Regions from separate parts of the Neobacillus sp. SAB-20_R2A genome, predicted to be linked through region 3. Evidence: predicted binding sites of a transcription regulator. Region 3 holds the regulator's gene; each other region holds the start of a gene.
The links. Region 3 encodes Rex, which represses fermentation and respiration genes when NADH is low (regulators of the CRP and FNR family bind a similar motif). Its sites were predicted from a motif close to TTGTGAAATATTTCACAA; they were not measured.
Positions count from the first base shown of each region.

Region 1: qoxA (cytochrome aa3 quinol oxidase subunit II) is a predicted target of Rex. The motif match lies at 1,361-1,378, and genes of this name have one in related genera.
Region 2: V5M37_RS18355 (formate/nitrite transporter family protein) is a predicted target of Rex. The motif match lies at 1,663-1,680, and genes of this name have one in related genera.
Region 4: V5M37_RS08395 (hemerythrin domain-containing protein) is a predicted target of Rex. The motif match lies at 1,551-1,568, and genes of this name have one in related genera.

Region 1 covers NZ_CP145895.1:1,949,505-1,952,650, forward strand. The annotation lists gene V5M37_RS09705 (S8 family peptidase) at 1-1,079, shown strand, start outside; gene qoxA (cytochrome aa3 quinol oxidase subunit II) at 1,432-2,349, shown strand; gene qoxB (cytochrome aa3 quinol oxidase subunit I) at 2,414-3,146, shown strand, end outside.
Region 2 covers NZ_CP145895.1:3,788,773-3,791,918, forward strand. The annotation lists gene V5M37_RS18345 (spermidine synthase) at 1-64, opposite strand, end outside; gene V5M37_RS18350 (hypothetical protein) at 240-716, shown strand; gene V5M37_RS18355 (formate/nitrite transporter family protein) at 805-1,632, opposite strand; gene V5M37_RS18360 (cell division protein FtsZ) at 1,801-2,910, opposite strand; gene V5M37_RS18365 (AEC family transporter) at 3,000-3,146, opposite strand, start outside.
Region 3 covers NZ_CP145895.1:252,160-255,305, reverse strand. The annotation lists gene V5M37_RS01415 (acyl-CoA dehydrogenase family protein) at 1-257, opposite strand, end outside; gene V5M37_RS01410 (DUF4395 domain-containing protein) at 383-808, opposite strand; gene V5M37_RS01405 (redox-sensing transcriptional repressor Rex) at 961-1,614, opposite strand; gene moaC (cyclic pyranopterin monophosphate synthase MoaC) at 1,647-2,135, opposite strand; gene V5M37_RS01395 (ABC-F family ATP-binding cassette domain-containing protein) at 2,299-3,146, shown strand, end outside.
Region 4 covers NZ_CP145895.1:1,684,448-1,687,593, forward strand. The annotation lists gene V5M37_RS08380 (FAD-dependent oxidoreductase) at 1-644, shown strand, start outside; gene V5M37_RS08385 (ferredoxin family protein) at 644-928, shown strand; gene V5M37_RS08390 (hypothetical protein) at 1,054-1,401, opposite strand; gene V5M37_RS08395 (hemerythrin domain-containing protein) at 1,625-2,152, shown strand; gene V5M37_RS08400 (MarR family winged helix-turn-helix transcriptional regulator) at 2,337-2,777, shown strand; gene V5M37_RS08405 (M3 family oligoendopeptidase) at 2,873-3,146, shown strand, end outside.

The sequences.
Region 1 (3,146 bases), 1.7 Mb from region 3:
TGGATGCAGGTGAAGAAAATATAGTTTACCCAGAGGGTGCTGCTATACAAGAAGCCGCGGAAGTTGGAGGGACTTCTGATACAGCTGATTTATATGAACATCTTCAATGGGATATTAAACAGGTAACCAATAATGGGGAGTCATGGAATTTACCAGGAGGAACTGGAAAGCCAGTTTCAGGAGAAGAGATTGTGGTTGGTGTAATTGATACAGGTATTGATTATAACCATCCAGATTTAAAAGCGAACTATATTTATGGAAAATCATTTGTGCCGGGATATTCGAATGCGATGGATGAAAATGGACACGGCACGCACGTGGCTGGTTCGATTGCCGGGAAAGGAAGAGTTTTAGGTGTTGGACCAGACCTGAAAGTGGCAGCCTACCGTGTCTTTGGACCAACTGGCGGTGCTGAAACTTCCCATATTGCAGAGGCCCTAATGACAGCTGCAGATGACAATGTTGATGTTGTCAATATGTCCCTTGGCGGTTACGACTGGTTTCAAGACCCTGAGTATGTAACTAAAGATGTTGTAGCAGATGTTCGCTTATTTAATCGTGCTATTCAATATGCTATTCAAAAAGGAGTAACTGTAGTTGGTTCCGCAGGTAATAATGGGCTTGATTTAAGCAGTCCAGGCCAACTGTCGGGAGATGATAAAGGCGCAACACACCGAAGCCCGAGCAGTCAAACGATGATTCGGGTTTCAGCCGGCGGGGCTCAAAAAAATCTAGCATTCTATTCAAATTATGGAGTAGGAAAAATTGATGTGATGGCACCTGGCGGGGATTTGGGACCAAATTATGATCCTGCCACTGGAGCAGGAAGAGAAAATTTTTATCTGTGCCTAAGTACAATTCCTGGCGGTGGATATGGATATAAAGCCGGCACTTCCATGGCAGCGCCAAAAACAGCAGCTTTAGCAGGAGTGATCATTGCCAAGTACGGAAAAGACAAACTCACACCAGCACAGGTTAAACATATCATCCAATCTTCGGCAGAAGATGTGTTCAAACCAGGTTATGATGAAAAGGCTGGATTTGGATTAATAAATGCGGTTAACGCACTAAATCAATAAAAAACAAAGCAAAGAAGCGATCAGTGGCGATCGCTTCTTTGCTTTGTTTTTTTCACTACAGTGAATCTGAATTTTTTAAATAAAAACATAAATGTGAAGGAATTTTAAGGGTGCTTTTCCATAATTCTCAACTATCCGTTGCCCAATATTAAATCTATATTAAAAAAGCAAATGTATAGACCCTATTTTTACAAAGTGTCGAATTCTTTTTGAACATTTAGTGACAAATCTTCTGAATGGGTGTCTTTTAATAATGTTTGGTATTAAGATAGTTACTGATGATGTGATGTAAATCACAAACTAAAAATTTTTTTAACATGATATTTTTTAAATAAAAGAAAGGGGTACTAGCATGAAAGTAAAATCGGCTTTGTTACTGCTTGTTCTCACTATTGTCACAGTGCTTACAGGATGTGAACCACTTATGGTTCTTGATCCTAAAGGGCCGCAAGCCGAAAGGCAAGCCCATGATATTTTGTTATCTATTGGGATCATGTCGTTCATAGTAATTGTAGTTTTCGCTATTTTGATTTATGTGCTAATTAAGTATCGTGCCTCAAAGGCAAGCCCAGATTATGAACCGCCTCACATTGAAGGAAATAAATGGGTTGAGCTAATTTGCGTCGGTATTCCTGTCATCATTGTCACTTACTTTTCAATCGTTTCTGTTCAAAGTAACAATATTGTCGAAGCAAAACCAATAAAATATCAGGATAAAGATCCTTTAGTCATTTATGCATCTTCATCTGACTGGAAATGGCATTTTAGTTATCCTGAACAAAATATTGAAACGGTCAACTATTTGTATATTCCAACAGACCGGCCGATCGAATTTAAGCTTTATTCTTACGGACCAATCACCAGCTTCTGGATTCCACAACTTGGCGGTCAAAAATACGCTATGTCCGATATGGTGACGACACTGCACTTAGCTGCAGATGAACCGGGTGAAATGATGGGCCGTAACGCGAACTTCAGCGGTAAAGGTACTGCTGAAAATACGTTTAATGTAACAGCAATGTCTGAAAAAGATTTCGATAAATGGGTAAAAGACGTTAAGAAAACGGCAAAACCTTTATCAGAGAAAAAATTTGATGAGTTATTAAAACCAGGACACCTTGGACAAATGACTTTTACAGGGACTCATTTAAAATTTAGTCCAGCACCAGAACACGATCATAGTCCTTCCGCAAAACCAGAGGAAGGTCAAACTGACCACTCAAAAATGGAAATGGAAATGGATATGTCAGATCACCAAAATCATGAGTAATTGTTAAAAGGTTAATGAAACGAATTATTGAAAAAATTAATCTCTCGAAAGGAGTTAATAAAGGATGGAGTTCTTTGAACGTTTTGCCATACCAAATCCAAGTCTTGCAATCTATGCATCTATGGTAGCGATTGGCCTAACAGTGGTTGCCATTATTGCAGGCCTAACCTATTTCAAAAAATGGGGATATTTATGGCGCGAATGGTTAACAACAGTTGACCATAAACGGATTGGGATTATGTATTTACTCTCTGCCTTAATTATGTTATTCCGCGGCGGCGTGGACGCGATTATGCTGCGTGCCCAGCTGGCTGTACCTGATAATAAACTGCTTGATCCTCAGCATTACAATGAAGTTTTCTCAACACACGGGGTTATTATGGTCATGTTCATGGCGATGCCATTTATCTTTGCCTTCATGAACTACCTTGTGCCGTTACAAATTGGCGCACGTGACGTGGCCTTCCCTAGATTAAATGCAATAAGCTTCTGGCTATTCTTCTTTGGTGCGATGCTGTTTAATATCTCTTTTGTTATTGGCGGATCTCCTGATGCAGGATGGACTTCTTATTTCCCGCTCGCAGGGAATGATTTCAGCCAACATGTCGGAACGAACTATTATATGATTGCGATTCAAATATCCGGTATTGGATCACTAATGACCGGTATTAACATGATTACAACAATCATGAAAATGAGAGCACCTGGCATGACCTTAATGAAAATGCCGATGTTTACATGGTCTGTTTTAGTAACAAACCTTATTATCGTAACGGTTTTCCCTGTCATTACAGTTG
Region 2 (3,146 bases), 2.4 Mb from region 3:
CTATTTTTGAACCATAAAAGGGAAGAAGTAATTCCAAATCATCATTTCCATTTAAATAATTCATCTATCCGCCTCCATAAGCATGTTTCTATAGAATATTCATTTGTACTTATCGCGGAATGAATAGATAGCATAGAGACTAATAAAATAGAAAACTTCTTCGATAATGGTTATTTACACACTTCATTTTTTTAAAATAACATATGATAAAGTAAATTTTTGGATAAAGGGGTAATATTATGGATGATAATGTAGCGGAAAATAATAATAATTCTGCTGGGATGAATGTGGATTTGGAGAAACTCAAGAATTTAACGGGCACTTTAGGAAACCAGCTTGATATGAATTCTCTTATGCAGATGGCAACCACGCTTCTTCTAAAAAAAGATTCGCCTTTAAATTCTATTGCTGGACTTGGCAATCTTAAACTCCCTGCATCTTTAGCACCTGTTAAACAGGAAAATGCAGAGACAACTGCTATATCTCAAAGCCAGGAGAATAACGCTGATGTGGTTACAGAATTACAAAAAGCAAATGAAATACTATTCTCTCTAAATAAAAATTTGGAGAATATGGCCAACGTGGTTTTAGAACTTAAACAACAAAACGAATTACTGTCTTCTATGGCTCAAAAATTGAACAATATCTCTATCAAAACTTCAAGATTATACAAACAAATAAAACGAAAAAATCAAAATAAAAAAATAGAGCCCTAATGCGGTGAAGCGGCGAACCTCCTCGCCGCTTTTTTTCGTAAATAGCTCGTTTCAACTGCCGGGATCAGCCCCCCGGTGCTTCACCGTGTTAATATCTGCTTCCACTTTTCATTATTGGCTGCACAATCGCTTTCCCCTTTAGGTGATCTTCCTTTTGCTTGTAAGAATGATAGTATGCCATGGCGATAAATACGACACCGCCAACGGCATTCCCTAAAAATACAGGAACAAAGTTATGTAGATATTCGATCCAAGAAAATTGCCCGGCAAAGATGGCTGCAGGAATGACAAACATATTGGCTACCACGTGTTGAAAACCGATGGCAACAAAGGTCATGGTTGGAAACCAAATGCCAAGGATTTTACCTGCCATATCCTCCGCTCCATAAGAAAGCCATACAGCAGCAGCTACAAGCCAGTTGCAGCCGATGCCGGAAAGAAAGGCTTGCAGGAAAGACGCCTCCAGCTTATGCTGAGCGATTTGAATAGTTTGGTTCATGTACGGTCCCGTTTCCGTCAAACCTGTAAGATGTCCAAAGAAGTAAGCAACAAACACAGCTCCAACAAAATTACTAAGTGTCACAAGTGTCCAATTCAATGCAACCTGCCTAGTCGTAACCTTTTTCGCAAACCTCGCCAAAGGCACCGCCATCATATTCCCAGTTAAAAGCTCGCCTCCTGCTAGTAAGGTAAGAATAAGGCCTATCGGGAAAACCGATGCGCCTATTAAACTGCTAAGTCCCTGCAGTTCGACAGGCAAAGGTGCTGTCACTCGGATGAAGAGCAAATAGCCTAAGGCGATAAACGCTCCTGCTTCAAAGCCTAATATCATAGTTTGCAAAGGTGCATACTTCGTTTTCTTTCCCCCATTTTCAACGGTAATTTCCATGATTTTTTCCGGTTTACTGAACGCCATAGCATATTAACTCCTTGTTTACAGTAAAGTATGTGAAAGATTTAACATACTTTATTTTACACCTACTCTTTTAGTTACATTGTGAACGTTTTTTAAATATATCGGGTTCTATTCGGCACTTTCTCATAAAAAAGACACCCCCTTTCAAAGGGGATGCCAAAATTAGGCTTACTTCTGATACTTTGACAATTTAGAGGTTACTCCCGAAGACTTTCGTTCAGGTGGTTTTGCTTTCAGATTGGAAGCCCAGGAAACGGAGGATTCATATCTCTCAGCATGTTCCTTCTTGACGAGATATTGCAGGCGCTCTTTGTTTTTCTCCAGTGATTCCTCCAAGGATTGCATGCGGCGCCTCGGGAAAGACAACCCTGCCAAAATTGTCGTAATCGTCGGATCCCCTTCTGTTATATAGGTTCCCTCAAATAGCTCTAAAGGCTCCCCAATCCCCTCAAAAATAGAAGGCACATTAATGAGTTTCGTGACTGTCTCCGGTCCTTCATATATAAGTCCTGCACGAATGACCCCGACTGTATCAACAGGGCAAAAGATGGAGGTTGCCCAAGAGCGTTGAATGCTTTCGGCCACTTCTGCCGTCGTCTCCGCATTAGTAACGGGTGCCGACGAAATCAACGTTACTCCTCTTGTATTGAGGATATTCATCAAATCCGTTTCATCAAAATTGCCGTAAAATGAACTCTTTTGTGTTACTTCCAGGACATGGCTGATGGCCTCCATAACCTGATGGTTGGACTGAAGATAAACTTGTTGCTTGCTTGATTGCGGATTTACTTTCCGCATTTGATCGTTATCCACTAGAAATACGGAAGAAATGCCTTCAATTTTGGAAATCTGCTCAATGCATTCAGCCGCATTGATTCGATTCCCTGCCAGCACATTCCGTTCAGGAACAACCGCAATTGCCCCGATGTTCATACCCGGCAGCTGGTCTAATAAAATATCAATTAACAGCGGACTCATTCCCGACCCAGTTCCACCGTCCGTCGAGAAAGCAACTAATAACAGTTTGACGTTTTTAAAGGATTTTTTAACAAAGTCAATCAGTTCCCGATAATGTTCGTGAACCGCCCGTAATCCGACTGAACGGTCCTGCCCTGCGCCATTATACCCGGGGACAAAATATTTCTTTTCAACCTTTGTATTGACTGCCCCATCACGTTGATTAGTGTTAATAAGGGCAGTTTGAAAGCCCATCGTCGTTGCTATTTCAGCGATATTTCCACCTGCTTGACCTACCCCCAAGATGCCGATTGATTTCACCTTATCGCCTCCTTATCTACTATGAAAATATTCATTTTTTGCAAATTTAGACTTATCCATTGAAAAATTGGCCTGTCTAATCAGTCCATTTAAGCCGCAAAAATGAGTTTCGATAGGTAAACGACAATGGCAACGGTAAAACTGCTGATAATGGTCGTTAACAGTACCGCTTGCGAGGCATATTCCGGATAATTGTCATACTCGAGAGCAAGCAGGGAACTATTTCTCGATGTCGG
Region 3 (3,146 bases):
AAGTGAAGCATATAGGGGCGGACTTCCGGTCTGGCAATTCTTTCGGCTAACCGGTTCCATTTTGCAGATACTATTCGTGAAAAGGATAATAGTTTTTCGTGGATTTGGCTGTGCTGAGAACCCGTAAATTTCTTGACCGCTTTTTGTAAAAAAGGTTCATCACGGTACCAATCAAGGTTGTCACGTTTTTCGAGAAATTCATCAAAGCTGTAAGAATTTTTTCCTCCTGCTTCTGTCTCTTGGGAAACAAGCTTCATAAAAACGCCACTCTCCTCATGAATGATAATTCATAATTTTCAATTTAATTTTAAATGTAAGGATATGGAAGCGTCAAATATAAGCAGAAAAACAAAAAAGAGGCTGAATAATTCAGACCTCTTCATTATTGGTGCGCCCTTCTATAACGGTATTGGTTCCACTGAAAATGAATAAAGCATCCGATGCAAAAACCTAGAATGGCCACAAAGGCAGCCACCGCGACAAGAATCGTGACCACATAGCCAACACCATTCCATCCCAGCAGGAATCCTACAAATCCAATTCCCAAACACGATACGGCAATTTTTTGATTAAATTGCTGCTGCTCCCAATCCTCAGGGATATAAGCCTTTGGGTCCTTTCTTAAAAATAGTTTTGCTATTTGCATAATCGGATTAAATCCGAATAAAAGACCAGACATACCGGCAACAAATGGCACTAACAAAAACCATTCCTGTCCGGATAACCATGTTAACACAACACTTAAAACAATTGTCCACTGGTTTATTTTCACGAGCGGACGTGGGATTGAACGAACTGTTTCTGTCATTTTAATCCCAACCTTTCCTATTGGATTACAATAATTACTTGTGTAATCATTTTACCCGCTTCAACTCCCTTTGTATAGTGATCTGTTTAGGAAAAATGTTTCAAAACGAAAAATGGGCCTCTCACCATTTTGGCGAGAAGCCCATTGATTATTTATTCTTCTACTTCGTCGTTTGGATAATGCTTTAAAAAGTAAACAAGTGATTGCAGCTCCACCGCCAGGTCAATATGATGCACGCGAATCGATGAAGGTACATTCAGTCTTGCTGGAGTAAAATTTAAAACCCCTTTTACGTTCGTTTTCACAAGTTTATCTGTGATTTGCTGAGCAACCGGAGCAGGCACCGTCAAAATCGCCACCGAAATATTTTCATCGATCAAATACTGTTCTATATCGTCCATCGAATAAACGGGAACATCGCCTATCGAACCGCCAATTTTTCCGGGGTCCACATCGAAGGCGCAAGCGATTTTTGTATTATTATTTTTTAAAAAATTGTAGTGTAAAAAGGCTGTGCCGAGGTTACCCACCCCGATTAACGCTACCTTTGTTAATTCATCTTGATCAAGAGTTTTTCGGAAAAACGATAACAAATAGGTTACGTTATAGCCGTACCCCTTTTTCCCAAGGGCCCCGAAATAAGAGAAATCCCTGCGAATAGTGGCCGAGTCCACCTTTACTGCTTCACTCAATTCTGCAGATGACACCCTCTGCTTGCCAGAAGAATGAAGGTTTTGTAAAAATCGATAATATAAGGGCAGACGCTTTGCTGTTGCCTGTGGTATTTTCATCGTTTCATTGGACATATTTCTCCCACCCTTCAATTTTAATGGATATATTAGATTTCTCTTCTAAAATCACCGTTTTTGCCGCCGGTTTTTTCCACCAGAAAGGTTGGTCCAATCACCATCCCTTTATCAACTGCCTTACACATATCATAGACGGTCAGGGCACAAACAGAGGCGGCTGTTAGCGCTTCCATCTCAACCCCCGTACTGCCTTTGGTTTTAACTGATGCAGTTATATGCAGTGTATACTGTTCCTGCCCGGCCTGCTCCCACGAAAAACTAATATTGATACCTGTTAATGGAATCGGGTGGCACATTGGAATGATATCCCATGTCTTTTTCGCTGCCATCACTGCAGCAATCTGGGCAACTGCTAAGACATCGCCCTTTTTCATTTCGTGGTTTGTGATTTTTTCATAAATTTCAGTGCTTACTGTTATGCTAGACTGGGCAATTGCCGTACGTGCCGTTTCCGGCTTATCGCTGACATCGACCATCTTGGCCCGGCCTTCTTCATTAAAATGAGTAAATTCAGCCATAAAAAAAATCCTCCTACAAAAAATAATACAATATTTTTATGTCCATGTGTGTGAAACTTTGAACTATCAGTATATTTTTTTATAATACCATTAAAAACTTCACTTCATTGCCGACATTCGGGTAATACGGTAAACTAGTCGTAAGGTAATAGAGGTGAAAAAAATGATTTTATTACAGGTTAACCAACTACAAAAATATTATGGTGCTGAACTTATTTTATCGAATATAAAACTGGAATTACAAACCCGTGACCGTGTTGCCCTTGTTGGACGCAATGGAGCGGGGAAATCAACGTTATTGAAAATCATCGCCGGCGAAATGGGCCATGACGGCGGGGAAATCATCAAACCAAAGGATGTTACCGTTGGTTATTTGGCGCAAAATACGGGTTTGGAGTCCAATTTGTCCATTTGGGAGGAAATGCTGACGGTTTTTGAGAACCTGCAGGCGATGGAAAAATCGCTCCGGAAGCTGGAGAAGCAAATGGCCGATCCTGCTGTTTTCGGGGACCCAGGAAAATACGAGCGGGTATTAAAGGAATATGATGAATTGCAAATAAAGTTTAAAGAGCAAGGCGGCTATCAGTATGAAGCCGATATCCGCTCTGTATTGCATGGGTTAAATTTTTCCGATACTACGTTAATGATTTCAAGTCTAAGCGGCGGACAAAAAACGCGTCTTGCGCTAGGCAAACTATTGCTGACAAGACCTGATATTTTAATTTTGGACGAGCCAACCAACCATTTGGATATCGAAACCCTTTCCTGGCTGGAGCAATATCTGCAGGGCTATGATGGCGCAATTTTAATTGTTTCGCATGACCGCTATTTTTTGGATAAAGTGGTTACAGAGGTGTATGAACTATCACGCCGCCTGATTCAGCGATTCACCGGTAATTATAGCACTTATCTTGAGCAGAAAGCTGCCAATTATGAACGCGACATGAAGCTTTATGAAAAGCAGCAGGAGGAAATTGCCGCGTTAAAGGATTTCATCCAGCGCAACATCGC
Region 4 (3,146 bases), 1.4 Mb from region 3:
CAAAAGGAAATCTGGGTACGGCTTTCCTATATACCAACAAAGAGAGTTTGAATATCGGTGTGGGGACAACACTATCGAGTATGATAAAAGCAAAAATGAAGCCCTATGAGCTGCTGGATTACTTAAAGAATCATCCGATGGTCAAGCCGTTCATTGCCGGCGGCGAGTCTGCTGAATATCTTGCCCACCTCATTCCGGAAGGCGGCTACCGCTCAGTTCCTAAAGTGGCAGGTAACGGAGTTATTGTTGTTGGGGACGCTGCCCAGCTAGTTAACGCTATTCATCGTGAAGGTTCGAACATGGCGATGCATTCTGGCTTATTGGCTGCTGAGACTGTCATTGAGGCGCACCGCCACGGCAATTTCAGCGAATCAATGTTAAATAACTACCGCGAGGCCCTTTATAATAGCTTTATCATCAAAGATTTAGAGAAGTACAAAGATGCGGCCCATACATTCGAAAAATACCCGCAATATTTTAAAGAGTATGTTCCGATGATGAATCAGGCAGCTAGCAAATTCTTTACGGTTGATGGCACGCCAAAACGTGATAAACAAAAGCAAATTATTAAGAATATGACCTCACAAAGAGGAACGCTTCGCGTATTGCAAGATCTCTATCGTGCTTGGAAGGCGGTGAAATAATGTCAACGAAGAATATTGAGGAAAAACAGTATCTTCTCAGGTTTAAGTGTGACACAAAGTCCCATCTTACCGTTCTAGATCATGACGTATGCATGACCCAATGTCCTGATAAAATTTGTACAGTATTTTGCCCAGCCGAGGTATATAAGTGGGAAGGAACGCGGATGCAGGTAGGTTATGAAGGCTGTCACGAATGCGGAAGCTGCCGGATTGGCTGCCCTTACCAAAATATTAAATGGGAATATCCAAAAGGCGGACACGGGATTGTTTTCAGGTTAGCATAAAAAAAGGTGCTGTTTGCTATTGCAGGCAGCACCTTTTTTAGCTAATTGTAATTTACACTATATGTATATTTTTTCACAAGGGATTATAAAAAGAAGGTGAAGCTAGAAGGTAAGTACTTACAGGGTCAGCTTATTTTCTCTAAAAGGGCTGCCGAGGAAAGTTCATCTTTTTTGCAGGAGGCTGCAAGCGAGGAAGCAAGGGTTATGGCATGATCCATTTGTTCCATATTTTCTGAGCAATAATATGGCTTTTTCCAATTGAAGTCGCCGTCATTTGCGGCTGGATATATACTGACTTTCCAATGATAATAAATCCGTGGCTGAGGGAGCTGAACCCCTTCTACGGCTATTAGCCAATGTGTAGAATTGGATTCTGGAATATAGGCATCTGTATCCTTAAGCGAAACAAGATCATTTGCACCAATTGGTAAAAATGCCGTTTGATAAAAGTCATGATAATTTGGGGTTTTCAATATATTTACCTCCCTTTCATAATATCTAACTTTATTATATGAAACTATAAAGATTTTTTTGAGTGATAAATGTTATAATTTTTCAAAAAAATAAAACGTTTTCAAAAAGTTGTCAATAATATTATGAGGAAGTAGTAATTTGGGTATAGATGTGACGATTGTCACTACAAAATTGTAATGGCGCTTTTATACTGAAAGCAGAAGATTGAAAGAGGTGAATGTAATGAGCAGTTGTATGAGCGGTTTCGGCGGGATGCCGAGTGCTGAGCTAAAAAGTAAGGGATTAAGGCAATTGAAAGAAGAACATCCCCCATTAAGAAGCCAAATGGAAGGATTGTTCAGCCTAACCCAAAAAATTGATAAAGATATTGATATAGAAGTTAATTTCCAAGAGTTAATTATGAAGGTAAAAGAATTTCAGGCAGCGCTTGACCCGCATTCGGAAAGAGAAGAAGGTGTGCTGTTCCCAATGATGGGGACTTATATTGGGACAACTTCTGGACCAATAGCGGTAATGGAGTATGAGCATGACCAAGCAAAAGCACATATTAAATCCTTTCTTGAGCAGGAAACAGGCATGCCATCTTCACCTGATGAATTTAAAAAATTAGCTGGATACATCCAAAATGCTTACTTTATTTTAACGGAGCATTTTAACAAGGAAGAAAACGTCCTTTTTCCAATGGCCGAGCGAATGCTCTCTGATGAAGAAAAAGAAGAGTTATATCAAAGAATTCAAGAAATTAAGTAAAAAGGATGGGCATAGATTCCATCCTTTTTACTTTTTCTATCATATAAACATTCAGGATAAGAAGTGTGACTTTGCCGTTAATTGACAGAGGTTCGAAATTTTTTTATAATAATTTTGAAATCGAGATATTATGGGTGTTTTGCTTTTGAGGCAATTTCCCAATAAAGATAAAGGATGAGTTGTTATGGAAAAAGATTCAACAGCCGTTTCGCTAAAGCTATTTATTGTTCTCTCTAGAGCCTATAAAGCCATTAATGAACACGTTAATAAAGTGATCCAAGCAAGCGGTCTAAACCCAACTGAGTTTGCCGTATTAGAGCTACTTTACCACAAAGGCGACCAGCCGCTGCAACAAATTGGTGCAAAAATCCTGCTTGCGAGTGGAAGTATTACGTATGTTGTCGATAAGCTGGAACAAAAGGGATTATTGAGAAGGAGTGCCTGCCCGACAGATAGACGTGTCATTTTTGCACAAATAACAGATGAGGGGAAAAATTTGATTCAGGATATTTTTCCTGAACATGCCCAACAAATTGATAAGCTTATGTCAAGTTTATCTGATTCCGAAAAGCTGGAGGCAATTGACCTGTTAAAAAAATTAGGTCTGCCTGCAGGAAAATTTTAATACGGCTTTTAGTCGTATTTTTTTTGCAAAAAGGAATATTAATCAATAGTGTCGAAATGAATATAGCCAAAAAAAATGAAAAAGGGGGTTTTTTCATGGGCTTTGAACAGTATACATACATACGACCTAACTTAGACGAGGTTCGGGCAAAATTTAATGAAGCATTGGAGCGTTTCAAAAACGCTGACTCAGTGGAAAAGCAGAGCGGGGCCATGAATGAAATCAATCAACTGAGAAATGACTTGGGAACGATGTTCAATCTTTGTAATATTCGCCACACCATTGATACGAATGATGAATTTTATAAAAATGAGCAGGATTACATGGATGAAATCCAGCCTGAGGTGGAAGGGTTAATCACAGGATATT